4 regions of the Lysinibacillus sp. FSL L8-0312 genome follow, and region 2 is predicted to be linked to each of the others. Evidence: riboswitches for the same ligand, from Rfam matches in the RefSeq annotation. Region 2 holds a riboswitch; each other region holds the start of a gene.
What was found. A riboswitch is a leader RNA that binds a small molecule or an ion and turns the genes downstream of it on or off. The one in region 2 is predicted to bind S-adenosylmethionine.
Positions count from the first base shown of each region.

Region 1 (2,202 bases), 730 kb from region 2:
GTTTTGGCTTACCATTATTGCAGAAATATGGACCCAAAATTCATATTACGGAGCAAAAAATTGATTTTACAAAACAACTGTTTACTAAAATTGGGCCAACTTTATTATTAATAGGCTATTTTATACCTGGTGTACGACATCTGACAGCCTATATTGCGGCAATTAATAATTATCCATATAGAAAGTTTGCTTTTTTTGCCTATACAGGGGCATTTATCTGGACTTTCACATTTATAACGTTAGGGAGGATGCTTGGGGAGAAGTGGCGGTTTGTTGGTTATTATTTATCCCATTATAGTATTTATCTCATCCTATTGTTTGGCCTCGTAATGCTCATCGTTTACTATCTATTCAAAAAAAGAAATATACGAAAATAAAGGTCTGTATGATTCAACATATGAATCGTACAGACCTTTGTGTTATGGCAAAATAGCAAATGAGCGTACAGGGAATCCAGATGCCTTTTCAGGCTTAGGGACGATATTGAAGATAATTGCCCCCTTCGCAGGTAGCTTGTCCAAGTTAGTCATCAACTCAATTTGATAGATGTTTTGTTCAAGCACGAAGTATTCGCCATCTAGCTTACCATTTTTGTGAAAATCAGCGGCTGAATCAGTATCAAATGTTTCATGGCCAAGTGCACTTATTTGACGTTCCTTCAATAAAAATTGTAATGCCTCTAAGCCCCAGCCTGGTATATGGTTATGTCCATCCATATCTTGGTTACTAAATGCCTCTTTATCTGGCCAGCGCTTACTCCAATCCGTACGTAGCGCTACAAAGGTACCTGCTTCAATTACTCCATGTTGTGCTTCAAAATCAAAAATATCTTGCACACTTAGCGAGAAGTCATGATTGCTAGCAGCTTCTCGTGATTTATCAATAACGACAAGAGGAAGAACTAGTTCTTTTAGTTCTAATTCTTCTAGATAGCGGGAGTCTCGCACAAAATGAATGGGTGGGTCGATATGTGTGCCATATTGTCCTGGGAACGTGAATTGTTGTGCGAAGAACCCGTCATCATGAGAGAATAATGTTTCAAATTTAGCATCTTCAAACATAAAAAAATGTGGGGAATTAGGGCCGAATGTATGTGTTAAATCAACCCATTGTTTTGATTTTAATAATTGTAATGCTTGTAAAAGTTGGTTTGACATTGATTTCACTGCTTTCTGTTAAAATTAGTAGAACATAAAAAAGAGTCCCCTTAGAAGAGGACTCCAGAATAAGCAACGGTAGTTCTTCTTCTCATCTTTCAGGCTTAAAATTTTGCCAATTGGAATTAGCACCATACTGTTGAGCTGGTTGCTGAGACTTCATCGGGCCAATCCCTCCGTCTCTCTTGATAAGAAAAGTGATATAAGAATTTTCAGAAATAATAATAAAACACTTTAGCATAGAATTTTATAGTTTACAAGTTCGATAGAGATATAAGGGTAAATTTTTTTACCAACTTAAATTTATGGTTATGCCACAACAACCATTATCCATAAGACGTATTCTGAAATTGTCTGGTGTATAATTTGCATCAAATTTCATCGTAATGCCTGTTGATGTGATTAATTTATCAACCTCTGTTTTATTTGAAAGCTGTGCAGCATTCATTAGATCATGTGCAAATTGTTGAGAGCTATCAATTTTATCCGTAAGCAATTGAGCCTGTTGCATGATCGCCTTTATCCGTGTAGCTGACATTTTTAATTTATGTGTGTCGACAGGTGGAAAGGGGGTAGTGTTCGGCATTGCTAAATGTTGAGGAATAGGTCTAACGGCAAGCTGCTGGGCAAGTGGCGACGTTGGGTAATGATAAGGATGAACAAAGTACGGATAAGGATTGTAATACAATGTAATTCCTCCTATCCTATAGCTGATATCTTATCTTATGTAGCTAAACGTCTTTAGGTGTTATTTTGCAGTGCAATGTCTGTCCTAATCATTTAAAAAGGAAGCCAAAGTGAGCTTCCTCTTTTAGCCGAGAACATGTAAGACATCATCAATTTTTTTACTATGAGACAGAATACCGTAATTCATCCATGTTAAAAAATCCACTTCATATACACAGTTGGTTTTAACTGCAGCTAGATTTTTCCACATAGAAGTTTTTAAAATCGTACGCTCCTCGTTCTCGTAAATGGAATGTTGTTTATCAAAAGTAATAAATAAATGATCCGCATCTAATTGCAGCAATTGATCAAATGTCAG
Region 1 is NZ_JBBOOV010000001.1:2,911,251-2,913,452, reverse strand. It holds gene MHI22_RS14695 (DedA family protein) at 1-377, shown strand, start outside; gene MHI22_RS14690 (cyclase family protein) at 420-1,157, opposite strand; SAM riboswitch class I at 1,246-1,352, opposite strand; gene MHI22_RS14685 (hypothetical protein) at 1,447-1,845, opposite strand; gene MHI22_RS14680 (helix-turn-helix domain-containing protein) at 1,969-2,202, opposite strand, start outside.
Region 1: another riboswitch for S-adenosylmethionine. It lies ahead of MHI22_RS14690 (cyclase family protein); the one in region 2 lies ahead of MHI22_RS18435 (O-acetylhomoserine aminocarboxypropyltransferase/cysteine synthase family protein).

Region 2 (2,202 bases):
ACTTTAGGCTCTGTACCCTTCACTAATCGTTGGATATTTTCGATGTGCAGGATAATAGCTATGCCAAAAAGAAGGACAGCAATTATAGTTGGGCCAATTCCAGGAATCCATAAATATGTTGCCGTACAAAAAACGAGATAAAACTCTAGAACACCGACAATTAAATAGTTAGTTGCAAAGGATAAAATGACAAATAAAATAAGTGCAAATAAACCAATCTTCCAATCTACAGCAAGTAGAATTCCAATAATAGAGGCAGTTCCTTTCCCACCATTGAAGCCCATATAAAATGGGAAATTATGACCCAAAATAACCCCTGCAGCAATAATGTAGGTCAGGAGCCATATTTCTCCTTCGGTTAAATGCGGAGCATCTGCTAAATAAAAGTGTGCACCGATAATAGCTACAACGCCTTTGCCAATATCGATTAGGGCTACTAAAACGCCATATTTCCAGCCGAGGGAAAGTGTAGCATTAGAGGCACCTGCATTGCCATGGCCAGCTTTTTTTAAATCAACCCCCGATAAAAATTGTGCCACTTTAGAGCCGTGAATACAGCCAATTAAATATCCAACTAAGAGAAAAATGATCACGGCTTTTACCATAAAAATACTCCTTTCAAATTTTTTTCTAAATTAGTGTATGCGTTCATATTACGTATAAGAGCTGACAGAAGTTTCGGAAAAAATAAAATTTACATATTGACAGAAAAAAACTCTATGTTTATACTGTGTTACAACGATGGAAATTGAATCTCATACTCTTATCAAGAGCGGCGGAGGGATAGGCCCTATGATGCCCAGCAACCAGTAAGTGATGAACTTACTAAGGTGCTAATTCCTACAGATTCTTACTTGGATCTGGCAGATAAGGGGAGGAAAACTTGCAACCGCAACCCTCTTCTTAACAGGAGAGGGTTTTGTTTTCTACACATAAATCCTCCTCATCTCCGGTACCATCGTAAAAAAATAATTGGAGGTACACAATGACAAATTTTAAACCAGAAACATTGCTGTTACATGGTGGTCAAGAGCCAGACCCAGTGACGGGCTCTAGAACAGTTCCTGTCTATCGCTCAACTGCTTTCGTATTTAAGGACACTGCTCATGCGCAACGTCTTTTTGCCTTAGAGGAAGCGGGGAACATTTACACACGGATTACAAATCCGACAGTGGATGTTTTTGAAAAGCGTGTGGCCTTATTGGAAGGTGGAACAGCAGCAGTAGCACTTTCATCTGGTGCAGCAGCTATCGCATTTTCCATTTTAAATCTAGCTGGAGCAGGCGATGAAATAGTAGCAGGTAGTTCTTTATATGGTGGTACGTATAATTTATTTGCTAACACATTACCGAAGTATGGCATTAAAACAATTTTTGTAGATGAAACAAACCCAGAGAATTTTAAGGCTGCGATTACCGATAAAACGAAAGCTGTCTTCGCTGAAATTTATGGTAATCCAAGTTTAAAAGTTTTAGATATTGAAGCAGTAGCTAAGATTGCACATGCTAACAGTTTACCATTAATTATCGATAGTACATTTGCTTCTCCTTATGGTTCCACACCAATTGAATACGGTGCAGATATTGTTGTTCACTCCGCAACTAAATGGATAGGTGGTCATGGTACAACTTTAGGTGGGGTTGTTGTAGACGCTGGTAAGTTTGATTGGACTAGTGGACGATTCCCTGGATTTACGGAACCAGATGCTTCTTACCATGGATTACGTTACGGAATTGATACAGCTTCTGCTGCTTTTGCTACGAAGCTACGCGTACAGTTGTTACGTGACTTCGGTCCAACATTAAGTGCTGACGCAGCGTTTAATTTACTACAAGGTTTAGAAACGCTTCATTTGCGTATCCCTAAACACAATGAAAATGCGTTGGCAGTTGCTGAATATTTACGAAACCACCCATCTGTGGAGTATGTAAACTATAATGGCCTAGAAGATTTTGCGACACATGATTTGGCGAAAAAATACTTGAAAAATGGCTTCGGTTCTGTGCTTACATTTGGCATTAAAGGTGGACGTGAGGCTGGTCGAAAGCTAATTGATAGCGTGAAGCTGTTTTCACATGTAGCAAATGTAGGGGATGCCAAATCGCTCATTATTCACCCAGCATCTACTACACATCAGCAATTATCAACAGATGAATTAATTCAAGCTGGCGTAACCGAGTCGCTCATTCGCTTATCCATCGG
Region 2 is NZ_JBBOOV010000001.1:3,637,889-3,640,090, forward strand. It holds gene MHI22_RS18430 (glycerol-3-phosphate acyltransferase) at 1-605, opposite strand, end outside; SAM riboswitch class I at 761-874, shown strand; gene MHI22_RS18435 (O-acetylhomoserine aminocarboxypropyltransferase/cysteine synthase family protein) at 986-2,202, shown strand, end outside.

Region 3 (2,202 bases), 3.4 Mb from region 2:
ACCTAGAAGATATGCCTTTTATCATGACTTCCTATAAAGGGACAAATGATGTAAAGGTACTGTTGGAGCAATATCATGTAAAGCCCCATATTCGCTTTGAGCTTTCTGAGGAGGTAGGGATTCTTTCAATGATTTCCCATCATTTAGGCATTAGTATTTTGCCTCAATTGGTCATTCAACATTTACCATCAACGTTAAAAGCAATCCCGCTAAAGCAAGGAGGCTACCGTACCATTGGAATTGCGATGAAGCACCATGCTTCCCCTGTTACCAAGAAATTTGCGGAAATATTAAGTGCTTGGTTAAAAGAGCAAAATAGTACGCTATGATTGTGGCTATTGAAGCACATCCTTACATTACGTTAAAATAGTATTTGTATATATTGTAGAAAATAGGTGAGTGTATGGGGACATTACAAGGCAAAACCGTACTCATTACAAGTGGGGGAACACTTGAAAAATGGGATCGTGTACGAGGGCACACGAATTTATCAAAAGGGACAATGGGCTGTTATTTAGCAGAGGCCGCATTGGCTAAGGGTGCGAATGTAATATATATGCATGGCTACTTTGCACAGCTTCCAGCAAATCACGACAAAATGACATTGGTAAAATTTGAAGGTATTGAGGATTTAGGAGAAAAGGTACGTCATGCGGTTCAGCTACAACAAGTCGATATTGTTATTATGGCTGCTGCTGGCTCCGATTGGGTTATTGACAAGGTTTATGATCAATCCGGTAATTTAATGGAGGAAGCGGGGAAAATGCCTTCTGACGAACCACCTATTATCCATTTTAAAAAGGCACCAAAAGTATTAGGGCAAATCAAGGGCTGGCAACCGAATGTAACGCTAGTGGGCTTTAAGCTAGAAGCTACAAATGATGAGGATTTTTTACTCGCTCGTGCAAGACTGCGTATGGAAGCCGCGCATGCTCAATTTATGGTTGCAAATAGCTCGCAGTCTTTATATGGCGGGGATGAGCCTCATTGGATCGTGCCTGCTGAGGGACAACCAATTAAGGTGATGGGCAAGCAACAGACAGCACAAACTTTAATGGAATGTTTGCATAGGGAATAACGTGATGAACTGTGGAGAAGGTCATGCTTCTACACAGTTTTTTTCTTTGCCATTGTGGTTAGATAGACTGACATAGCATACAATACGATAGGATTATGAGTGAATTGTAACAGAGAGGATGCTATTACAAAGTATTCAGCTAGGTTTTCTAATATTTTATATTGACATTCGGATAACAGAATTATAGAATTATTTTCAAGAAACGCAGTACTCTTATCAAGAGAGGTGGAGGGACTTGGCCCCATGAAGCCTCGGCAACCGAGAAGATAGGTGCCAAATCCAACAGATGGTGTCTGAGAGATAGGAGGGGCTATCAATCGGTTTGATGCGTTGGCCTCTTTTGTACAACTAGGAGAATAAAGAGGGGGTGTATCGTATGGCTCAATCGGCAAAGGTAGATGATAAAAAATTAGAGGCAATTGCTAAGGCAATTCAAAATCTTGAATTTGGTGAAGTGAATATTACGATTCAAGATGGTGTGATTGTGCAAATTAATAGGCTTGAAAAGCAGAGATTTCCACAGAAGAAATAATGCTCATTTCAGTTGAACGATGTGAAAAGGCCACTAATAAGCATGGTTTCCATTGCTTACAAGTGGCTCTTTTTTATGGAAATTAGCTATAAAAGCTTTTTGGAATTGGACCGATATGACGACGATGATAGAGAAGGGGTTCTTTTTGAGAATTTGTAATGTCTAGCACTTGCCCAATAAAAATAGTATGATCGCCTGCATCTATTTGCTGAAATGATTTACATTGTAAAATAGCTGCTGTATCATGTAAAATCGGTAGCCCAAAAGTAGAAGTAGACCATTTAGCTTGAGCAAAGCGATCCGGGACTTTACTTGCAAATAATGTACATAAATGCTCTTGATTACTCGCTAAAATATTGACAGCGAATTTTTCCGCACCCATAAAGTAAGAATGGAGCTGAGATTTTTTATCAAGTGACCATAAAATAAGTAGTGGGTCAATGGAAACAGATGCAAAAGAATTGACTGTTAAGCCAATTGGATTCGTTTCATGACATGCTGTCACAACCGTTACACCTGTAGGATAGTTACCTAATGCCAATTTAAAAGCAGCTACTTGATCTGTCATTCAAATCACCTCTTTATAGTTAGT
Region 3 is NZ_JBBOOV010000001.1:247,507-249,708, forward strand. It holds gene MHI22_RS01220 (LysR family transcriptional regulator) at 1-329, shown strand, start outside; gene MHI22_RS01225 (phosphopantothenoylcysteine decarboxylase domain-containing protein) at 404-1,078, shown strand; SAM riboswitch class I at 1,289-1,385, shown strand; gene MHI22_RS01230 (YezD family protein) at 1,455-1,610, shown strand; gene MHI22_RS01235 (flavin reductase family protein) at 1,693-2,178, opposite strand.
Region 3: another riboswitch for S-adenosylmethionine. It lies ahead of MHI22_RS01230 (YezD family protein); the one in region 2 lies ahead of MHI22_RS18435 (O-acetylhomoserine aminocarboxypropyltransferase/cysteine synthase family protein).

Region 4 (2,202 bases), 2.7 Mb from region 2:
TCACCAATGACCCTGTCCATATTTATTTGTTAGAGGATTATGTTTGGCATGACGTCCTTATCAATCGATTGGTAAAACGTGATGATCAGGAATTAGAAGACTGGATTGCTAAGGAGCGTAAAGCTTTTTTCTTAGAATAGTCATAAGGGAAGGGGAGTAACGTGAAAAAATTCGTGTTGCTAGGTTTAATGAGCTTATTAATGTTAGGAGCATGTAACGCTAAAACGCCTACCAAACTACTAATGATTCATGAGCTAACTGTCGTTCCAGACAATATTCAACAAAAAATTGAGGCTAATGATAAGATTCAATTATTGTATGAAGATGACTCTACGTATTATCTTGTTTATTATTCGAAAGGGAATGTGCTGGCAAGTATTGCGGCTGAAGAAAATAGTCAAGTCATCCAACTGAAAGAAGGTAGCGAGCAACGAAAAGTGGCTCAACCCTATGTATATAAAATCATCACCAAAGATCCTGAGCTAGACACGATTGATTTGCGAATAAACGGCGAGAGTACGCCAATAGATCGCGTAACCTCTATATAAGACAAAAACCGAAATCCCATTAAATGAGATTTCGGTTTCTTTACAAGATATCTTAATAAAAGACTTTCTCTACATTGTATTTGGAGCGGAAAGTGTTAATCGCATATGTTTCGTAAATTTCACGTTCCATTGGATCTTCTACTTCATAGACCTCAATTTTGAACACTTCATCACGATGATTTTTCATCGGAGATACATTGTCCTCGAAATGCTTTTTAATACGTTGACGAATTTTACGTGCTTTGCCGACAAATAATAGCTCATTCTTGTCATTATAGAATAAAAAAATGCCGCCTTTATCACGTGTGATTTTATGGAAGTCAATAAAACCAAAGTATGGTGTGATAGGCACATCACCAGGTTTTACTTCTTGTTCACGTTGACGGATGACTACATCAGGTTTTGGAAATTCAATTTTAATCAAAGTATTCACGTTCCTCTCTGTTACTAAAGTTATATGGTAACATAAATACGGCATGTTTACCATAAATTTTAAATGTAGAAACACTACTTATAGCAAGCTTAGTGTACATCAAATAAACGAGGAACATGCATTTGAATCACAAAATATTCTATGAATTATTGATATTCTAACTAATTCATGCTACAATTCGATGTAATTAAATAATCTTATCAAGAGAAGCTGAGGGATTTGGCCCGATGACGCTTCAGCAACCTCTAACAATTGTTAGAAAGGTGCTAATTCCAGCGAAGGATTTTTCCTTTGAGAGATAAGAGTGGACGTGAAAAAATCCTTCTCATTCTATCTCGTATGGAATGAGGAGGATTTTTTAATTTGTCAGCAAGGTTTGCTAAAAGAGAGTGATCAAAGAGAGGGGAACGCAAGATGCCAATTAATATTCCGAAAAATTTACCAGCTGGAGAACATTTACGTGAGGAAAAAATCTTCGTCATGGAAGAGGACCGTGCGAAAACACAGCAAATTCGTCCGTTAAACATATTAATATTGAATTTAATGCCTGAAAAAGAAAAAACGGAGCTTCAATTACTACGTTTATTAGGGAATACACCGCTACAGGTAAATATCACCTTTTTAAATACGGCCACACATGAGTCGAAAAACGTCAGTAAATCACATTTACAGCTATTTTACACAACGTTCAACCAAATTCGTCACCGTCGCTATGACGGGATGATTATTACGGGAGCACCTGTAGAAAAAATGGCCTTTGAAGAAGTTAACTATTGGCGGGAAATTTCAGAAATTATGGACTGGTCCAAAAAGAATGTGACATCCGTTTTACATATCTGTTGGGGGGCACAGGCGGCACTGTATCATCATTATGGGATAGGAAAGGTAGAACTTTCAGCTAAATGCTCAGGTGTCTATTCCCATGTAATCACCGATTTAACAGTGGATTTAGTACGTGGCTTCAGTGATTTATTTACCGCTCCACATTCACGCTATACTTCTGTTTCGATCGACGAGGTTCGCAATCATCCAGACTTACGATTATTATCCTATTCAGAGGATGCAGGTGTGTTCATCGTCCAATCAAAAGATAATAAAAACATTATGATTACAGGGCATCTGGAGTATGATGCGACAACATTAGCCGATGAATATAGCCGGGATGTCGCAAAGGGCATAGATATCGCTGTTCCTGTGAATTACTTCCCGAATGATGATCCA
Region 4 is NZ_JBBOOV010000001.1:931,056-933,257, reverse strand. It holds gene MHI22_RS04770 (TrmB family transcriptional regulator) at 1-140, shown strand, start outside; gene MHI22_RS04765 (hypothetical protein) at 162-548, shown strand; gene MHI22_RS04760 (nucleotide excision repair endonuclease) at 601-1,026, opposite strand; SAM riboswitch class I at 1,176-1,286, shown strand; gene metA (homoserine O-acetyltransferase MetA) at 1,396-2,202, shown strand, end outside.
Region 4: another riboswitch for S-adenosylmethionine. It lies ahead of metA (homoserine O-acetyltransferase MetA); the one in region 2 lies ahead of MHI22_RS18435 (O-acetylhomoserine aminocarboxypropyltransferase/cysteine synthase family protein).